DNA from 4 places in the Stenotrophomonas sp. 28608_Sma genome. Region 4 is predicted to be linked to each of the others. Evidence: predicted binding sites of a transcription regulator. Region 4 holds the regulator's gene; each other region holds the start of a gene.

Region 1 (4,168 bases), 2.2 Mb from region 4:
ATCATGGTGACCGGCGACGATCTCACCAACACCGGTGTCGAGGCTGGACGTGGCCTGCTGGATGCGGGTGACGATGCGGCCCAGTTGCGCGACGGTGGCGTTGGCATCGTCGCGCATGCGCGCGAACACGCCCTGCAGTTCACCTTCCATGCGCACGCTGAGGTCACCGCGGGCCAGCGCGGCCAGAAGCGCCTGCAGATCGCCAAGGTTGGTCTCGAAGGTGGTCAACAGACGATTGATGCTGGTCGACAACGTACGCACAAAGCCCTGCTTCCCCTCCAGCGCGATGCGACCGTGCAGGTCACCGTGCGCGGCCGCGTCGACCAGGGCTGCCACTTCGGTTTCCAGCAGGGTTTCCAGCGCGCGACTGCGCCATTCGACCGCCACGCCGAGGAAATGCCCCTCGTCGACAATGGGATTGGCGACCAGCTGATAGCGCACACCGGAATGGCCGATCTCGCGTTCTTCGCGTTGTCGCTGGCCAGCCAGGCTGGCCAGCGCCGGATGCAGGCGTACCGCATCGCTCCCCACCAGCTCATCGCCCTGACGTTCCAGCTGCTCCAGCAGCGCCGGATTGGCGTACGCCACCAGGCCTTCGGCATCGACCACCATCAGCCCGGTCTGCGCACTGTCCAGCGCTTGGCGCACGCGGGTGTTGCCGCGCGCCACAGCACGTTCGGTCTCGATGCGCGCGCGCAGGCGCTGCTGCATGTCGACCAGGCGCTGGGCAAGCTGGCCGATCTCATCGTTGGCGTTGTAGACGCGCAGAGTGGTGTCGAGGCGGTCGTCGGCGATGTCGCTGGCGAAACGCAGGGTGTCCTGGATCGGCTGGCGCACCGCACGCAGCACCAGCACCAGGCTGGTGATCAGCACGCCGGCCACCAGCAGCAGGGTCATTGCGAACAGCACGCTCATCGTGCGCGCGCCGACCTGCTGGCGCGCCTGCGCCTTGGCCAGCGCTGCCACCTGCACCTGCTGGAAAGCGGCAAGCGCCGGCGCTACGCCCGCGGCGGTATCCAGCAGCGACTGCGCTTCCACATCCAGGCCGACGCGGGCAGCGGTATACCCCAGCAGGGCGCCTTGATAGCCCTCCATCCCGGTGCGCAGAGCGTCCTGCGCATCCGCGGGCAGGCCCGCCAGCGCGAGGTCGAACGGCAGCTTTTCCTCGCTGGCGCGGTCGGCGTGGGTGGAATCACCGTCGAGCAGCAGCAGGGCCTCCTGCCTTCGCATCTTCTGCAGGGACAGCGCCAGCGACGGCCGCTGCAGCGCATCCACCTGCGCCTGCAGGGTTTCGGCGGCCTGCTGCAGCTGTGCAGCGAGGCCGGCCTCACCGCGGCCCATCTCGTCGACCCGTTCGAACAGGGCGGCCACACCCTGCGAGAACGCGTCGGCGGCTTCGGTCAGCGCCTGCAGCGCCTTGCGCCGGCCGGCGTCCATCGGCATCGCGCGAAGCGCCTGCAGGTCAGCCTGCAGGGCCTTCTGTGTTGCCAGCAACTGGCTGCGGTCAGCATCATCGAAACTGCGTGCATACTGGGTCTGCAGGCGGCGCGCTTCGGCCACCCGCGTGGACAGGCTGGCAGCCAGGTCGCTGCCGCGCTGGTAGCTGGCCTGGCTGCGCGCGGCCAGGGCGTTGGCATGGCCAGTCCAGGCGTAGACGGCGGCGATCGCCACCAGCCCCAGGCCACAGACCCACAGGGTCGCCTTGAGCTTGTTGGCCACGCTGAGCCGGTGTGGTTGCAGCCACAGCAGCAGGCCGGGGGACGCCGAGCGCAACGTGGCAAGACGCGTGCGCAGGGACCGGAGGTGGGGAACAACGGCCGACATGACAGACTCCAGGCGGAAGGACGCACCTGTATCGGCCGGATTCAGAGCAGCTTTAGGCCCTGTTTCGTCTGCGTCCCCCCGTCGCTGGCGGACGCGGTCTTTGTACCGGGTGCAGGCGACGGGGACATGACACGGCCGCCGTGCTTGACCTCAACCCCGGTTGGGGGAGCACAGTGGACCTCCCTTCCCCGCCCGGTGCCCCCATGACGACGCTCGATGTCCCCCGCTACCTGCAGCGCCTGCAGCTGGATGCGCCGCCACCACGGACCCTGGCCGGCCTGACCCTGCTGCAGCAGCGCCACAACGCACTGCTGCCCTTCGAAACCCTCAGCTGCCTGCTGCGCGATGCGGTGCCGATCGACCTGGACAGCGTGCAGCGCAAGCTGCTTGACGAGCGCCGCGGTGGCTACTGCTTCGAGCTCAATGGTGGGTTGCTGGCGCTGCTGCAGGCCTTGGGCTTCGATGCCCAGCCATTGAGCGCGCGCGTACTGCTGGCCGCCCAGGACGGCGAACTGACCGCGCGTACCCATCTGCTGCTGCGCGTGCACGTGGACGGCGATGACTGGCTGGTGGATGCCGGTTTTGGCAGCCTGACCCCGACCGTACCGCTGCGCCTGCATGACCCGCAGCCGCAGGCCACCCCGCACGAACGCTATCTGTTGCAGCGGTTGGAAGACGGCGGTGATTTCATGCTGTCGGCCGAATCCAGCGACGGCTGGCGGGTGATGTACCGCTTCGATCTGCAGGCGCCGGCGCCGATCGACAACGTGGTGGGCAACTGGTACGTGTGCACCCATCCCGATTCCAGTTTCCCCGGCCAGCTGCGCGCATCGCTGACCGGGCCGGACTGGCGCCGCACCATCGGCAGCGGCAACTACACCGAGTACCGCCCCGGACAGGCACCGGACAAGCGCCCGCTGCATGATGTGGGTGATGTGCGCGACGTGCTGGAGCAGCGCTTCGGCATCCAGCTGCCGGACGACCCGCGGCTGGATCCCGCGATCAACGACTGGCTGCAGCGCTCGCGTGCCCCGACGCTGTAGAGTCGAGCTTGCTCGACTGATGCATCTACGGCGACGCCAAAATCAGTCGAGCAAGCTCGACTCTACAGATGCGCGCACCGCAGCGTTGACGTTACGGCGCTGTGCGCGCCTGCAGTGCGATACGGTTGCCTTCGCTGTCGCGGATCTCGGCCACGCGCCAATCGCCGGCATCGGCCGGGCCGAAGCGCAGCTCGGCTCCGGCCTGCAGCGCACGCTCAAGGCTGGCATCCAGATCATCGACGCCGATGTAGATGCGCGCGCCCTGCTCGGAAGGCAGATAGTCCGCGCCGTGCACCAGCGCAATGCTGGCACCGGCGGCCTCATCGGAGAACGGCAGATAGGCCATCCGGCAGTCGTGCAGCACGACAGGTTTGTCCACCGCGACCTGCAGCCATCGCTGGTAGAACGTGATGGCCCGGTCCAGGTCAGTCGCCGGGATTTCCACATGCAGGATCGGGTTCACTGACACTCCTTGCCACCTCCACTCAGATGATGCGCAGGGTAATCGCCTTCAGGACCGCGCGGGTACGGTCGCGGGTGCCGAGCTTGTCCAGGATGGCGGACACGTAGTTCTTCACCGTGCCCTCGGCCAGGAACAGGCTGCGCGCGATCTCCTTGTTGCTGTAGCCCCCGGCCAGCAGGCGCAGGATTGCCACTTCACGTTCGCCGAAGGTATCGGTGGGCGGCGCTTCATCGTGGAAGCGGTAACGCGCGCGCACCGGATCGGTACTGACCGGCAGCAGCAGGGTCTCGCCAGCGGCAACGCGTTCGATGGCCTCGCGCAGGTCGGCCGGCGCGGCATCCTTGAGCAGGAAGCCCTGTGCGCCGGCCTCGCTGGCGCGCAGCAGCAGATCACTTTCATCGAAGGTGGTCAGCAGCAGCCACGGCGTGGCATCGCCGCGCGTGCGCAGCTGGCGCAGTGCCTCGATCCCATCCAGCCCGGGCATGCGGATGTCACTGAGCACCACGTCCACGCGCTGCGTATCCAGCGCATCCAGCAGGGCCTGGCCATCCTCGGCCTCCAGCACCACGTCCACGCCCAGCCCCTGTAACAGGGCGCGCAGGCCGGCGCGGACCAGCGCCTGGTCATCGGCCAGCGCCACCCTGATCATGGCGGCACTCATGCCGGCAACCGCGCGGTCAGATGCATGCCGCCCTGCGCCGTTCGGGCCAACTCCAGCCGCCCCTGTACGGCCGCCAGACGCTCGCGCATGCCGGCGATGCCATTGCCCTCGCGGATGCGTTCGGCGCGCTGGCCGTCATCGCGGATATCGATACGCAACTGGGAATCCTCTTCACTG
Region 2 (4,168 bases), 960 kb from region 4:
GCGGTCGGCGTCTACGGTTCGATCCTGGCGCAGAGCCGCGGACCGATCCTGGCGTTCATTCCCGCCATGCTGATGGTGATTGCGGTGCACGTCCGGCGCACCCGGCGCTGGCGGGGGGCACTGGCCTTCGTCGGTGCCCTGGTCATTGGCGTGGTCGGTGCCACCTCGGTGCTGAACCATGAGGTGATCCAGCGCTTCGGTGAGGTTAGTGGCGAGATCTCCGGTTTCAACCAGGAAAACGAGGTCGGCTCGGTCCGTGAGCGCATCGCTATGTGGGGCGTGGCGGTCGACGCCTTCGCCGAGCATCCCGTGGCAGGGGTGGGCCTGAACCAGTTCGGTACCTATGCACGTGAGGGCATCGCCCGCGGCGAGGTGTCCGAGTCGATCTTCCGCTACAACCATCCGCACAACGAGTACCTGGAAGCGGCGGTGACCGGTGGCGTGCCGTTGCTGCTGATCATGCTGCTGGTCTTCATCCTGCCGGGCATCCATTTCGTGCGGCGCCTCGGCCACGCCGACGACATCACCGCGATGATCGCCACCGCCGGACTTGCCGTGGTCATCGTCTATGCGCTGTCGGCGTTCACGGACAACGTGTTCTACCGGGCGATGCCGCATTCGTTCTATTTCTACCTGGTGCTGGGCTTCATGCTGGCGACCGCCTTGCCTGCGCGCGACCTGCGCCGGCCAGGGAGTCCCTCCTGATGGCGCATATCCACCTGCTGGCCGCCGACAACCAGCGTGGCCTGTCCCATGACATCCAGGTGATCGAGCGCTCGTTGCAGCAGCTCGGGCACACGGTGACGGTCAGCCGTCTGGACGCGGTGCGCAATGGGGGGGCCTGGAAGCTCCGCGGGATGTGCCTGCGCAGGCTGCTGGCCTCGTGGCTGAGCCTGGGGCGCACGCCGGCCCGGTTCGACATCAACATCTCGCTGGAGCATGTCCGGCCGGCAAGCTTCGGACTGGCCGAGGTCAATCTGTTGATTCCGAATCCGGAATGGGTGTCCGCACGCAGCCTGCGGATCCTGCCGCGGTTCGATGCGTTGTTGACCAAGACCGAAGACGCTACGCGCATCTTCAATGCGCTGGGCATGCGCGCGCTGGAAGTCGGTTTCTGCAGCCGTGACCGCTACGACCCGGCGGTGCCGCGCAGGCCGCGCACTTTCCTGCATGCGGCCGGTACCAGCCGCATGAAGGGCACGGCAACGCTGGTCGAGGTCTGGAAGCGCCATCCGGAGTGGCCCTTGCTGACCATCCTGCGCGGCGGCCCTTCGGACGAAGATGAGGGCGGGGCCGCGAACCTGCGGATCGTCCGCGAGCGGCTGCCCGACCAGGAGGTGCAGCGCCTGCAGAACGAACATGCGTTCCACCTGTGCCTGTCGCAGACCGAAGGCTGGGGCCATTACCTGGTGGAAGCGATGAGCTGCGGGGCGGTGGTGATCACCTGCGATGGCGCGCCGATGAATCAGATGATCGACGACAGCCGCGGCATCCTGGTTGCCGCGCACGAGGGCGAGCCCTGCCATCTGTCCAGGACCTGGCATGTGGATGAGAAGGCGCTGGAACACGCCGTCGAGCGTGCGCTGGCGATGGACGAGGCCGAGTGGACCCGGCTGGGCGCCAATGCACGCGCATGGCACCTGGCCAGCGAAGTGGCGTTCCCACGCCGTCTGGGCGAGGCCCTGGCCAAGCTTTGAGCTGATGAGGCTGGTTGCTGCAGAGTGCTCAGCCTGGCACCAGGGTGATCTGCGGATGGCTGCCGAAGATCTCCATGACGATCTCGAAGTAGGTCTGTCCCTGGCCAAGCGACAGTGCCGTCAACTGAGCGTGGATGGCCGGACCGTTGAACCTGCCGCCCTGATCGAGTTTCGACTGCAGCCAGGCGCGCGTGGTCTCGCGGCCCAGTGCCTCGCGGCTGTGGGCGATGTCGCGCCACACCACCGTGGCGGTGGCATGACCGGCGAGCGCGCCGTAGCCCCCGTGCAGCAGGTCATCAAGCGCGTCCAGGCTTGCGCCCAGCGGCCAGTCTTCGTCGGCCATGAATACACGATTGATTTCCACGTAGAGGCTGGCGATGTCGTTGATGGACGCGCCTTCGATGTGCAGGATCCGTGTCATCTGCAGACTGTAGCCCTCCGGGGCGACGGTTGTGTCCGGCGCAGATAATCCGGGCCGCCCTGGATGGGGTGGCGTTATTATGGTGTTAATCCTGCGTGATTTTCATCGGGCGCTGGCGTGTCAGCGCTATTCGATAAGGATATGGCGCCATTATCGGTCGCCGCATTTTCTGACTGCCTGCACAGTTCCATATATTTGGATCGGTCCATATATAAAGTCCCGTAAAGTTTCCCTCCGCTGCGCCGCCATCGAACGTACGGCCACGATCAAGGGAATTGAGATGCTTGCCTTACGTAATCTCCGTGTGGGATCCCGGCTTGGCGCCGGCTTCGGTCTGCTGCTGCTGTTCATCATGGCCATCGTCGGCCTGGTGCTGTATGGGAATCAGCTGAAATCCGCCCAGTTCGAGAAAGTGGTGGACGTCAACATGGTGAAGATGCGCCTGTTGAATGACATGCTTGATACCAACAACGCGGTGCTGATGCATCGTCGCCTGATGGTGATCAAGCGGGGTGACGAGTTCGACAAGGATTACCAGCGTGCCCAGGAGTTGTCGCGGACCTATGACGGTATCTGGGCCAAGTACATCAAGATTCCGCGTGACGCTACCGGCGATACCCTGGTCGCGCGCATCGAGGCGGCTCGCAAGGCCACCGATGCATCAACCCAGCAATTGCATGAGCGCATGAAGGCGGGGGATTTCGATGGTGCAGCGAAGGAGCTGCTGGCCGAGCACGGATTGGCAACGGCCTGGAATGAATCCATTTCGGCCCTGCTGCGCCACCAGGAAACACTGACCGAACGCAGCCGCGAAGAGTACCGCGCAACCGAATCGTGGACCGGCACCCTGTCGATCGCGTTCGGGGCACTGAGCCTGTTGCTGGGGACGTTGGCGGCCTGGGCGATCACCCGCAGCCTGACCCGCCCGCTGGAAGGAGCGGTGAAGCTGGCCGACGGCATCGCCAGTGGCCGCCTGGACAGCAGCATCGACGCCACCGGCAACGACGAGGTGACCCAGCTGCTGAAGTCGATGCAGCGCATGCAGGCACAGCTGCAGTCGGTGATGGCGGCACAGGGAGAGCTGGCCCGCCAGCACGATGCCGGCAGCCTCAGCTACCGCATGGACGAGAGCGCGTTCCCCGGTGACTACGGGCGCATGGTGCATGAGACCAATGCGCTGGTTGGATCGCACGTGCAGGTACAGAACCGGCTGATCGAGGTGATGAAACACTACGCACGCGGCGATCTGTCGGTGGACATGGAACCGCTGCCGGGCGAGAAGGCGGCGATCACCCAGGCGATGGACGAAACCAAGTCCAGCCTGTCGGCGATCAACAGCGAGATCCGCCGGTTGGCGACAGCGGCTGCGGCAGGCGACTTCAGCCTGCGCGGCGACGAAGATCGCTTCGCCTATGATTTCCGCGACATGGTGGCCGGGCTCAACCGCCTGATGCAGACCACCGACGAGAACCTGGTGCAGGTCTCGACCCTGCTGCAGGCCATCTCGCGCGGCGACCTGACTGTGCGCATGCAGGGTGATTTCCATGGCGTGTTCGCGCGCATGCGTGATGACTGCAATGCCACCGTCGACCAGCTCAAGCAGATCGTCGGCCGCATCCAGTCCAGCGCCTCCAGCATCAATCTGGCCGCAGGTGAAATCGCTTCGGGCAACACCGACCTGTCGCGGCGTACCGAACAGCAGGCGGCGAACCTGGAAGAAACGGCAGCATCGATGGAGGAACTGACCTCCACCGTGAAGCAGAATGCCGAGCATGCACGGCAGGCCAACCAATTGGCCATCGGCGCGCATGGTGTTGCTTCCCAGGGCGGTGAAGTGGTGGGCCAGGTGGTCACCACGATGTCGGCCATCGAGGCATCGTCGAAGAAGATCGCCGAGATCATCAGCGTCATCGATGGCATCGCCTTCCAGACCAATATCCTCGCGCTGAACGCGGCGGTCGAAGCTGCGCGCGCCGGCGAGCAGGGCAGGGGCTTTGCAGTGGTGGCCAGCGAAGTGCGTACGCTGGCGCAGCGCTCGGCGGGTGCGGCC
Region 3 (4,168 bases), 2.4 Mb from region 4:
CGCGGCGTACGTGAGAGTCCGGCCACTACGTCGGAGAGGATCTGCTGCCGCCCGGGGGTGAGATCGGTCAATGCCTGCAGCGCGTCATGCACGGTGCTCATGTGAGGTCCCTGGCCAGGCGCAGCCCGGAGAACTGCCAGCGCGCCGGCGGCATGAAGAAGTTGCGGTAGCTGGCACGCACATGGCCGCGGGGTGTCGCGCAGCTGCCGCCACGCAGCACCCACTGCCCGCACATGAACTTGCCGTTGTACTCACCGAGGTTGCCGGTGAAGGGACGGAAGCCCGGATAGGCGCCATACGCGCTGTGGGTCCACTCCCAGACATCGCCGAACAGCTGCCGCATTCCACTGCCCTGCGCTGCCTGCGGATGCAGCCGGTCGTCGTCAGCGAAATGGCCGCGCAGCGGCTGCGACGCAGCGGCGGCTTCCCATTCGTACTCGCTGGGCAGGCGCGCGCCGGACCAGCGGGCGCAGGCATCGGCCTCGTAGTAGCTGAGGTGGCAGACCGGCGCGTGCGGATCCAGTTCGCGCCAACCGCCCAGGGTGTACTCGCGCTGCAGGGCGTCATCCCAGTACAGCGGGTGCTGCCAGCCCTCGGCTTCGCGCAGCGCCCAGCCTTCGCTGAGCCACCAGCGCGGTTCGCGGTAGCCGCCGGCGTCGATGAAGGCCCGATACTCGGCATTGCTGACGGGACGCTCGGCCAATGCGTGCGCGGGGAGCAGCACCCGGTGCGCTGGCGATTCGTTGTCGTAGGCGAACGCGGCCTGCTGCGGCCATGCCGCGGCGCCGACGGTGACGATGCGCTCGGGTGATTCGATCCAGCCCTGCGCACTGGCAGCGCTGGTGGCAGGCTGCAGGTCCTCGCGGTAGGTGGGCTGCAATGGGTTGCACCAGAACGCATGCTTGATGTCGGTGAGCAGCAGTTCCTGGTGCTGCTGCTCGTGCTGCAGGCCCAGCTGCAGATGTTGCAGTGCCTGTTCATCGAGATCGCCCGCCGCCAACCGCGATTGCACCTGCGCATCGACCTGCTGGCGGTAGTCGCGCACCTGCTGCAGCGACGGGCGCGACAGCAACCCGCGCTGTGGCCGCGCATGCGCCGGGCCGATGCTCTTGTAGTAGCTGTTGAACAGGTAGTCCCAGGCCGGGTCATGCGCTGGCGCGGTGCCGAAACCCGCCAGCACGAAGCGTTCGAAGAACCAGGTGGTGTGGGCCAGGTGCCATTTGCTCGGGCTGGCGTCAGCCATGCTCTGCAGCATGGCGTCCTCGGCACTGAGCGGCGCGGCCAACTGCAGGCTGCGCGTCCGTACACGGGCGAACTGGCGGGCGAGATCGTGCTGCGGGGCAGCGACGGCGGCGGGTACGCTGTCCATGTGGGCAGCATCGGCGCTGGACGGTGAGTGCGACGTCATGGTTCGGCGTCACTTCGTTCACATGGATGAGCCTGCCGCATTCAAGATGCAGGCACGCACGCCGCTAACGGCAATGCTGCGGCCGCGTCGTCACCGCGCTGGAATTCCTGCTTGCCCCTGCATCCGCTCCGCCAGCCTGCGCATTACCTGTTCGTGCTGCCTGCCGTGCTGGTTGCCGTGGTGGTGTGGACCGCATTGGATACCGCAGACGTGGCCAGCCCGGCCCAGCGCGTCCTGCCCTGGCTGATGGCCTGCCTCGGTGCCGGCCTGGCCCTGCTCTACCACCAGGTGCGCACGTTGTGCCTGCTGATGGTTGTGGCGGTGATGTTCGCGCTGCTGCACCAGGACGTCGCTGGCTACCTGCGCAATGGCCATGTCACCACGCTGACACCGCTGCGCTTCCACGCCATCTCGGCCTGGTTGCCGCTGTTGTCTGCCGGCCTTGCGTTGTGGCCGGAGCGCGGACGGCGGCGCCAGGACCTGCTGCTGCGCGGTATTGCCAGCGGCACCCCGGTGATGATCTTCCTGCTGCTGGCCACACAGCAGCCGCGCGGCATGCACGATCTGCTGTCGAACCGTCACTGGGCCTGGATTCCCGCCGACTGGAACGCGCTGGCGCAGCTGCCGGCGCTGCTGTTCCTGCTGGCGACCGCAGCGTTGGGCTGGCAGGCGTGGCGGCATCCTCGGCCACTGCACACGGCGATGCTGCTGGCCCTGCTGTGCCTGTGGTGGATGCTGCCGCGGATCTTCCTGCAGCCGGTGCTGCTGCCGGCGCTGAGCAGCGCCGCCCTGCTGCTGATGCTGGGCGCGATGCTGCAGGAGTCCTTCCACATGGCCTTCCGCGATGAGTTGACCGGCCTGCCGGGGCGACGGGCATTCAACGAGACCCTGCAGCGGGCACGCGGCATCTACAGCATCGCGATGGTGGACGTGGACCACTTCAAGTCATTCAACGACACCCATGGCCACGACACCGGAGACGATGTACTGCGCCTGGTGGCCTCGCGGCTGGCGCGGGTGGGCGACGGTGGCCGTGCATTCCGCTATGGCGGTGAGGAGTTCGCGGTGGTGTTCCTGGACCGCCCTGCGGCGGCCTGCATGGATGCCGTGGAGGCGCTGCGGCAGAGCATCGAGGAGACCCGCATGCAGCTGCGCGACCGCAGCACCCGCAGCCGTGATGACGAAGCCGGCCGACAGCAGCGCGGACGCGGTGGCAGCGGCCAGGTGGTACAGGTGACGGTGAGCATCGGGCTGGCCGACAGCCGCGTGGATCCGCGCCCGATGGCGGTGGTCAAGGCCGCCGACCAGGCGCTGTACGTGGCCAAGGACGGGGGTCGCAACCAGGTGCACGCGCACGGCGGCCAGCGCGTGCTGGCTGCGCGCAGCGCGTAGGGCTCAGGCCGCGTCGAGGTAGTACCAGCGGCCGTCGATGCGCTGGAAGCGGCTGTGTTCGGTCATCTTGACCGCACTGCCGCCGCCGACGCGATAGCGCGCGGTGAAGCGGACATCGGCGCTGTCAGCACCGGTGACGGTGTGCTCGTGCAGGGTCAGGCCCAGCCAATGGGTACGCTGGCCGGGTGCATCATCCAGCGTCAACTCGGCCGGACGCGTGTCCGGATGCCAGCTCTGGCGCAGGTAGTCAGCCAGACCGCGCACGTAGGCGCTGTAGCGCGAACGCATCAGGCGCTCGGCATCGGGCGCGGCTTCGCCGGCGTGGAAACGGCCGCAGCAGGCTGCATAGTCGGCGGGAAGGCCACAGGGACAGGGATCGGCGGGTTTTCGGCTCATGCCGGCATTGTCGCCGGGTTGCGCGGATTGATCCACGCGCGGCACGGGCCAGCTGAAGCAGGACAGGCGTATGCTGTCGCGCCCCCACCTTGATTGATCGCCGTGCTGGAACTGGTTCCCCCTGAGTTGTGGTGGCTGGTGGTGATCGCCTTCATCGCCGGTCTTGTGGATGCCGCCGTGGGTGGCGGTGGCCTGGTTCAGCTGCCCGGCCTGTTCACGGTGCTGCCGCAGCAGACGCCGGCGATGCTGTTCGGTACCAACAAGTTCAGTTCGATGTTCGGCACCGGTGCGGCTGCCTGGCGCTATGCGCGCAACGTGCGCTTCCCGTGGAAGCCGGTGCTGTTCGCGGCCGGCACCGCCTTCATCTTCTCCTTCGCCGGGGCCACCGCGGTGAGCCTGCTGCCCAAGGACGCGGTGCGCCCACTGGTGCTGGTGCTGCTGATCGCGATGTTGGCCTACACGTTGTGGAAAAAGGACTTCGGCGCGCTGCACCGGCCGCAGGAGATCGGCCGCCGCGAGCTGACCATCGCACTGGCCATTGGTGCGGCGATCGGCTTCTACGATGGTTTCTTCGGGCCGGGCACCGGCAGCTTCCTGATCTTCCTGTTCGTGCGCTTCTTCGGCCTGGATTTTCTGCGCGCGTCGGCCGCGTCGAAGGTGGTGAACCTGGCGACCAATGTGGCGGCGATCTCGTTCTTCGTGCCGACCGGCAACATCCTGTGGCTGTTCGCGCTGCCGATGGCGGCGGCCAACATCATCGGTTCGGTGGTGGGCACGCGGTTGGCGCTGAAGGGCGGCACGCCGTTCATCCGCAAGCTGTTCGTGGGGCTGGTGGTGGTGCTGATCGCGCGGATGGCGTGGGATACGTTGCGCGGAGCGTGAGTGCGGTTGCCGGCCAGCGGCCGGCACTACCGGGTCATGAACCCCGCCCATGGGTAGTGCCGGCCGCTGGCCGGCATTCCCATTCAATCG
Region 4 (4,168 bases):
CCTTGGGGAAGCGCGAGAACACCTTGCCCACCGGCTGCATGCGGGTGCGCATCACTGCCGACTGCAGGCGGGCGGTGGCGATATCCAGAGTGGACACTGCCCGGTCCAGCTCTTCATCGCGCAGGCGCGCACGCAGGGTCTTGAGCCGATTGCGTGACAGCACCAGTTCGCCGATCAGGTTGACGATCGCGTCCAGGCGCTTGGTGTCCACGCGCACGGTATGTTCGGCCTCGGCCAGCGGCTTGGCGGCCGGCTTCGCCACCGGTGCCGGTGCGGCGACCGGGCGCGGCGCTGCGATCGGTGCCGGTGCCACCACGGCCGCAGGCTTGGTGCCCGGTGCCGCGCCACCGTGCAGCTGGTCGAGCAGGGCTTCGAACTCGTCTTCGCTGATCAGTCCGTCGTCGGCCTTCTTCGCTGGCGCGACCGCGGTCGGCGCGTTGCCACCATGCAGCTGGTCGAGCAGCGCCTCGAATTCGTCGTCGGTGATCAGGTCGCTGCCACCCGCGGTGGGTGCTGCTGCGGCGGCGGGTGCAGCCACGGCACCGCCGTGCACGTCGAACTGTGCGATCAGGTCCGGCGGCGCATAGCCCGGCTCGGTGCCGGAGGAAACCGCGTCCAGCATCGACTGCAGGTAGTCCAGCGATTGCTGGGCCGCGTCGAAGTGGTGGGCCTGCAGCACGGCCTGGCCGGCACGTGCGGCGCCCAGCGCCTCTTCAGCGGCATGGCACAGCTCTACCATGGCGGTGACGCCGAGGAAGCCGGCGCCGCCCTTGAGCGTGTGGTAGCCGCGGAACACCGCGTTGAGCTGGTCGCTGTCCTGCGGTGCCTGCTCCAGCGACACCAGCTGTTCGCCGAGGCGATCCAGGATCTCCTGCGCCTCGATGATGAAATCGGCAGTGATGTCGTCGGATACCGCGCTCATGCTTACAGCCCCAGATCCGACAACAGGTCGTCGGCGTCGTTCTGCGAGACCGCGTGGCGGTCCAGTCCCTTCAGTGCCGGCCCGGCCAGTTCCGGGTCGGTGCGATGCTGTTCCGGCGGCAGGCCGAGCGCGCCGAAGCCTTCGTGCACGCGGCGGACGATGCCGACCACGCGACGGATGATCTGCCCGGTCAGGTCCTGGTAGCTCTGGGTCAGGGCGATCTCGGTCAGGTTGTGGCGGATGCGCTCGAGCTGCGCGTCCTGGCCCGGCTGCAGGCCTTCAGCGCGCAGCTGTTCGGTCAGGCTGCGGCATTCCTCGGCCAGGTCCAGGGTGCGGTGCGTCGCCTGTTCGGTCATCGCCACCACGTGGTCCAGTCGCGCGCAGGCGTCGTCCAGTTCGCCGGCTTCGCTCGGCACGGTCGGCAGTTCGCCCAGCGCCTGTCCCAGCTCGCGGGCCAGCCGCGAGAGGCCGCTCATCATCGGCTGCGTGCGCAGCGCGACCAGCCCATCGATGCGCTGCCGCCAGGCGGCCTCGTCACCGGACTCGAGTGCGTCCAGAGCCTCCTGCAGGCGCAGGGCGAGGGCGTTCTTGTCGACCGTGGTATCCATCAGGCGCTGGCCGCCAGGCGTTCGAAGATCTTGCCGAGCTTCTCTTCCAGCGTCTGCGCGGTGAACGGCTTGATGATGTAGCCGTTCACGCCGCTCTGGGCGGCTTCGATGATCTGCTCGCGCTTGGCTTCTGCCGTGACCATCAGCACCGGCAGGGTCTTCAGCTTGGCATCGGCACGGATGGCCTTGAGCAGCTCGATGCCGGTCATCACCGGCATGTTCCAGTCGGTGACCACGAAATCGAACGGCTGGCTCTGCAGCAGCGACAGCGCGGCATGCCCGTCCTCGGCTTCGGCGGTATTGGTGAAGCCCAGATCGCCCAGCAGGTTCTTGACGATTCGACGCATGGTCGAGAAGTCGTCGACGATCAGGATGCGCATGTTCTTGTTCAAAGCAGAATTCCTTTGTTGTTCATTCCGGACGGCCGGGGGCAGCCGCCTCGGGGATGTTCATTCTTCGAGGCCTGCGTCGGCAGCCTCGAACAGCTTCAGCCGGCCACGCAGGCGCAGTACCGCCTGGCCGTGGATCTGGCAGACCCGCGACTCGCTCACGCCGAGCACCGCGCCGATCTCCTTCAGGTTCAGTTCCTGCTCGTAGTACAGCGAGAGCACCAGTTGTTCGCGCTCGGGCAGGTGGCCGATGGCCTTGCCCAGCTCGCGACCGAACTCACCGCGCTCCAGTACCTGCTGCGGGGTCGGCCCGCCCTGGGCGACGGTGTCCAGCTCGCCCTGGTCCTCGATGCGCGATTCCAGGCTCAGCACCTGGCCACGTGCAGCGTCTTCCATCAGCCGCAGGTACTCAGGCAGCGGCATCTCCATCGCGGCGGCCACTTCAGTGGCGCTGGCGGCACGGCCACTGCTCTGTTCCAGGCGGCGGATGGTGGCGGCGGCATCACGTGCACGGCGGTGCACCGAGCGCGGGACCCAGTCACCACGGCGGATCTCGTCGATCATCGAACCACGGATGCGGATCGAGGCGTAGGTCTCGAAAGAAGCACCCTGGTCGGCGTCATAGCTGCGCGAGGCTTCGATCAGGCCCATCATGCCGGCCTGGATCAGGTCGTCGACCTCGACGCTGGCCGGCAGGCGCGCGGCCAGGTGGTGGGCGATGCGCCGCACCAGGTCCGAATGCTGGGCGATGACTTCGTTCGCCGCCGAGCGCTGCACTTCCCTGTACTGGGCTGCGCCTTTCATGCCGTCACCCCACGCTGCTTGAGGATGCGTTCGAGGAAGAACTCGACGCCGCCACGCGGTTCGGTCGGCGCCTGCCAGCGCGCGGTACGGCGCGCGATCTCGGTGATCGCCAGCGCCGCCGGGCTGGACGGATAGGCCTTCACCACCGGCTGCTGGCGCTGCACCGACAGGCGCAGCCAATCGTCCTGCGGCACGCAGCCCAGGTAGTTCAGCGAGACATCGGCGAGGAACTTCTCGCAGACGCGGGTCAGCTTTTCGTACAGCACGCGGCCCTCGTTCGGGTCGCGCACCATGTTGGCCACCACCTGGATGCGGTCCACGCCGCGCTCGCGCGACAGCACCTTGATCAGTGCGTAGGCGTCGGTGATCGAGGCCGGCTCGTCACAGACCACCACCACGGTGTCCTGTGCGGCCTGGCAGAAGGTCAGCACGCCATCGGTGATGCCCGCGGCAGTGTCCACCACCATGATGTCCAGCTCGCGCTCCAGCTCGGAGAACACGTTGACCAGGCCAACGTGCTCAGCCGGGGCCAGCTCGGCCATGTGGCGGCGGCCGGATGCGGCCGGGACCACCAGCACGCCGTTCGGGCCTTCGACGATGACGTCATCCAGCGTGCAGCGGCCGGCGACCAGGTCGGCCAGCGTAAAGGTGGGGTTCAGCCCCAGGATCACGTCGATGTTGGCCAGGCCGAGGTCGGCGTCCAGCAGCAGCGTGCGCTTGCCCATGCCAGCCAGTGCCACGGCCAGGTTGGCCGACACATTCGTCTTGCCCACGCCGCCCTTGCCGCCAGTGACCGCAATGGTGCGCACAGGGCCGAGCGGCTCGCTGCGGGTGGCCGACAGCGGGAAGGTCTTGGTCAGCTTGGCGTACTCACGCGACGGCATGGTTCAACTCCGGGTTGCAGGGCATATCGGCCGCGCGGCGCAAATCTTCAAGGCGAAGTACAAGATTGGCTGCACTGGCCCGGTGCAGGTCCTCCGGGACGTCCTGGCCATCGGTCACCCAGGTGATCGGCAGGGCATGATCCACGGCCACCGACAGGGCGTTGCCGAAGCGGCCGGTCTCGTCCAGCTTGCTCAGTACCAGGCCCTGCAGGTTGGCGGCGCCGAAGCGGCGGACCACCTCGTCCATGTCGCCGAAGCTGGTGTTGGCCGGCAGCACCAGCAGGGTGCGGACCTGGCGGGCGGCACGCAGCCACTGCAGCTGGGCGGCCAGTGCGCGGTCGCGCGGGCCCAGGCCGGCGGTGTCGATCAGCACCAGCTTGTAGTCCTTCAAGCGTTCCAGCAGCTGGTCCAGGTCGGTGCCGCTGTTGGCCTCATGCACCGCGATGCCGAGCTGGCGGCCGTAGCCGTACAGCTGCTCGCGGGCACCGATGCGGGTGGTGTCGGTGGTGACCAGGGCCACGTCACGCGGCGCGTGCTTCTCGGCGAAGCGCGAGGCCAGCT

What was found. Region 4 encodes FliA, which starts transcription of late flagellar genes. Its sites were predicted from a motif close to TAAAGTTTNNCNNNCNNNGGCCGATAA; they were not measured.
Region 1: ACZLHH_RS21355 (methyl-accepting chemotaxis protein) is a predicted target of FliA. The motif match lies at 1,853-1,879, and genes of this name have one in related genera.
Region 2: ACZLHH_RS06200 (methyl-accepting chemotaxis protein) is a predicted target of FliA. The motif match lies at 2,341-2,367, and genes of this name have one in related genera.
Region 3: ACZLHH_RS23350 (GGDEF domain-containing protein) is a predicted target of FliA. The motif match lies at 1,450-1,476, and genes of this name have one in related genera.

Annotation. Positions count from the first base shown of each region.
Region 1 covers NZ_CM151308.1:4,526,244-4,530,411, forward strand. Annotated here, with positions in the region: gene ACZLHH_RS21355 (methyl-accepting chemotaxis protein) at 1-1,824, opposite strand, end outside; gene ACZLHH_RS21360 (arylamine N-acetyltransferase family protein) at 2,028-2,867, shown strand; gene ACZLHH_RS21365 (VOC family protein) at 2,959-3,330, opposite strand; gene ACZLHH_RS21370 (response regulator transcription factor) at 3,353-3,991, opposite strand; gene ACZLHH_RS21375 (sensor histidine kinase) at 3,988-4,168, opposite strand, start outside.
Region 2 covers NZ_CM151308.1:1,353,727-1,357,894, forward strand. Annotated here, with positions in the region: gene ACZLHH_RS06185 (O-antigen ligase family protein) at 1-705, shown strand, start outside; gene ACZLHH_RS06190 (glycosyltransferase) at 705-1,697, shown strand; gene ACZLHH_RS06195 (barstar family protein) at 1,726-2,118, opposite strand; gene ACZLHH_RS06200 (methyl-accepting chemotaxis protein) at 2,399-4,168, shown strand, end outside.
Region 3 covers NZ_CM151308.1:4,967,220-4,971,387, forward strand. Annotated here, with positions in the region: gene egtD (L-histidine N(alpha)-methyltransferase) at 1-101, opposite strand, end outside; gene egtB (ergothioneine biosynthesis protein EgtB) at 98-1,369, opposite strand; gene ACZLHH_RS23350 (GGDEF domain-containing protein) at 1,520-2,800, shown strand; gene ACZLHH_RS23355 (YchJ family protein) at 2,804-3,196, opposite strand; gene ACZLHH_RS23360 (sulfite exporter TauE/SafE family protein) at 3,299-4,078, shown strand.
Region 4 covers NZ_CM151308.1:2,316,275-2,320,442, forward strand. Annotated here, with positions in the region: gene ACZLHH_RS10815 (chemotaxis protein CheA) at 1-922, opposite strand, end outside; gene ACZLHH_RS10820 (protein phosphatase CheZ) at 925-1,530, opposite strand; gene cheY (chemotaxis response regulator CheY) at 1,530-1,922, opposite strand; gene ACZLHH_RS10830 (RNA polymerase sigma factor FliA) at 1,980-2,723, opposite strand; gene ACZLHH_RS10835 (MinD/ParA family ATP-binding protein) at 2,720-3,607, opposite strand; gene flhF (flagellar biosynthesis GTPase FlhF) at 3,594-4,168, opposite strand, start outside.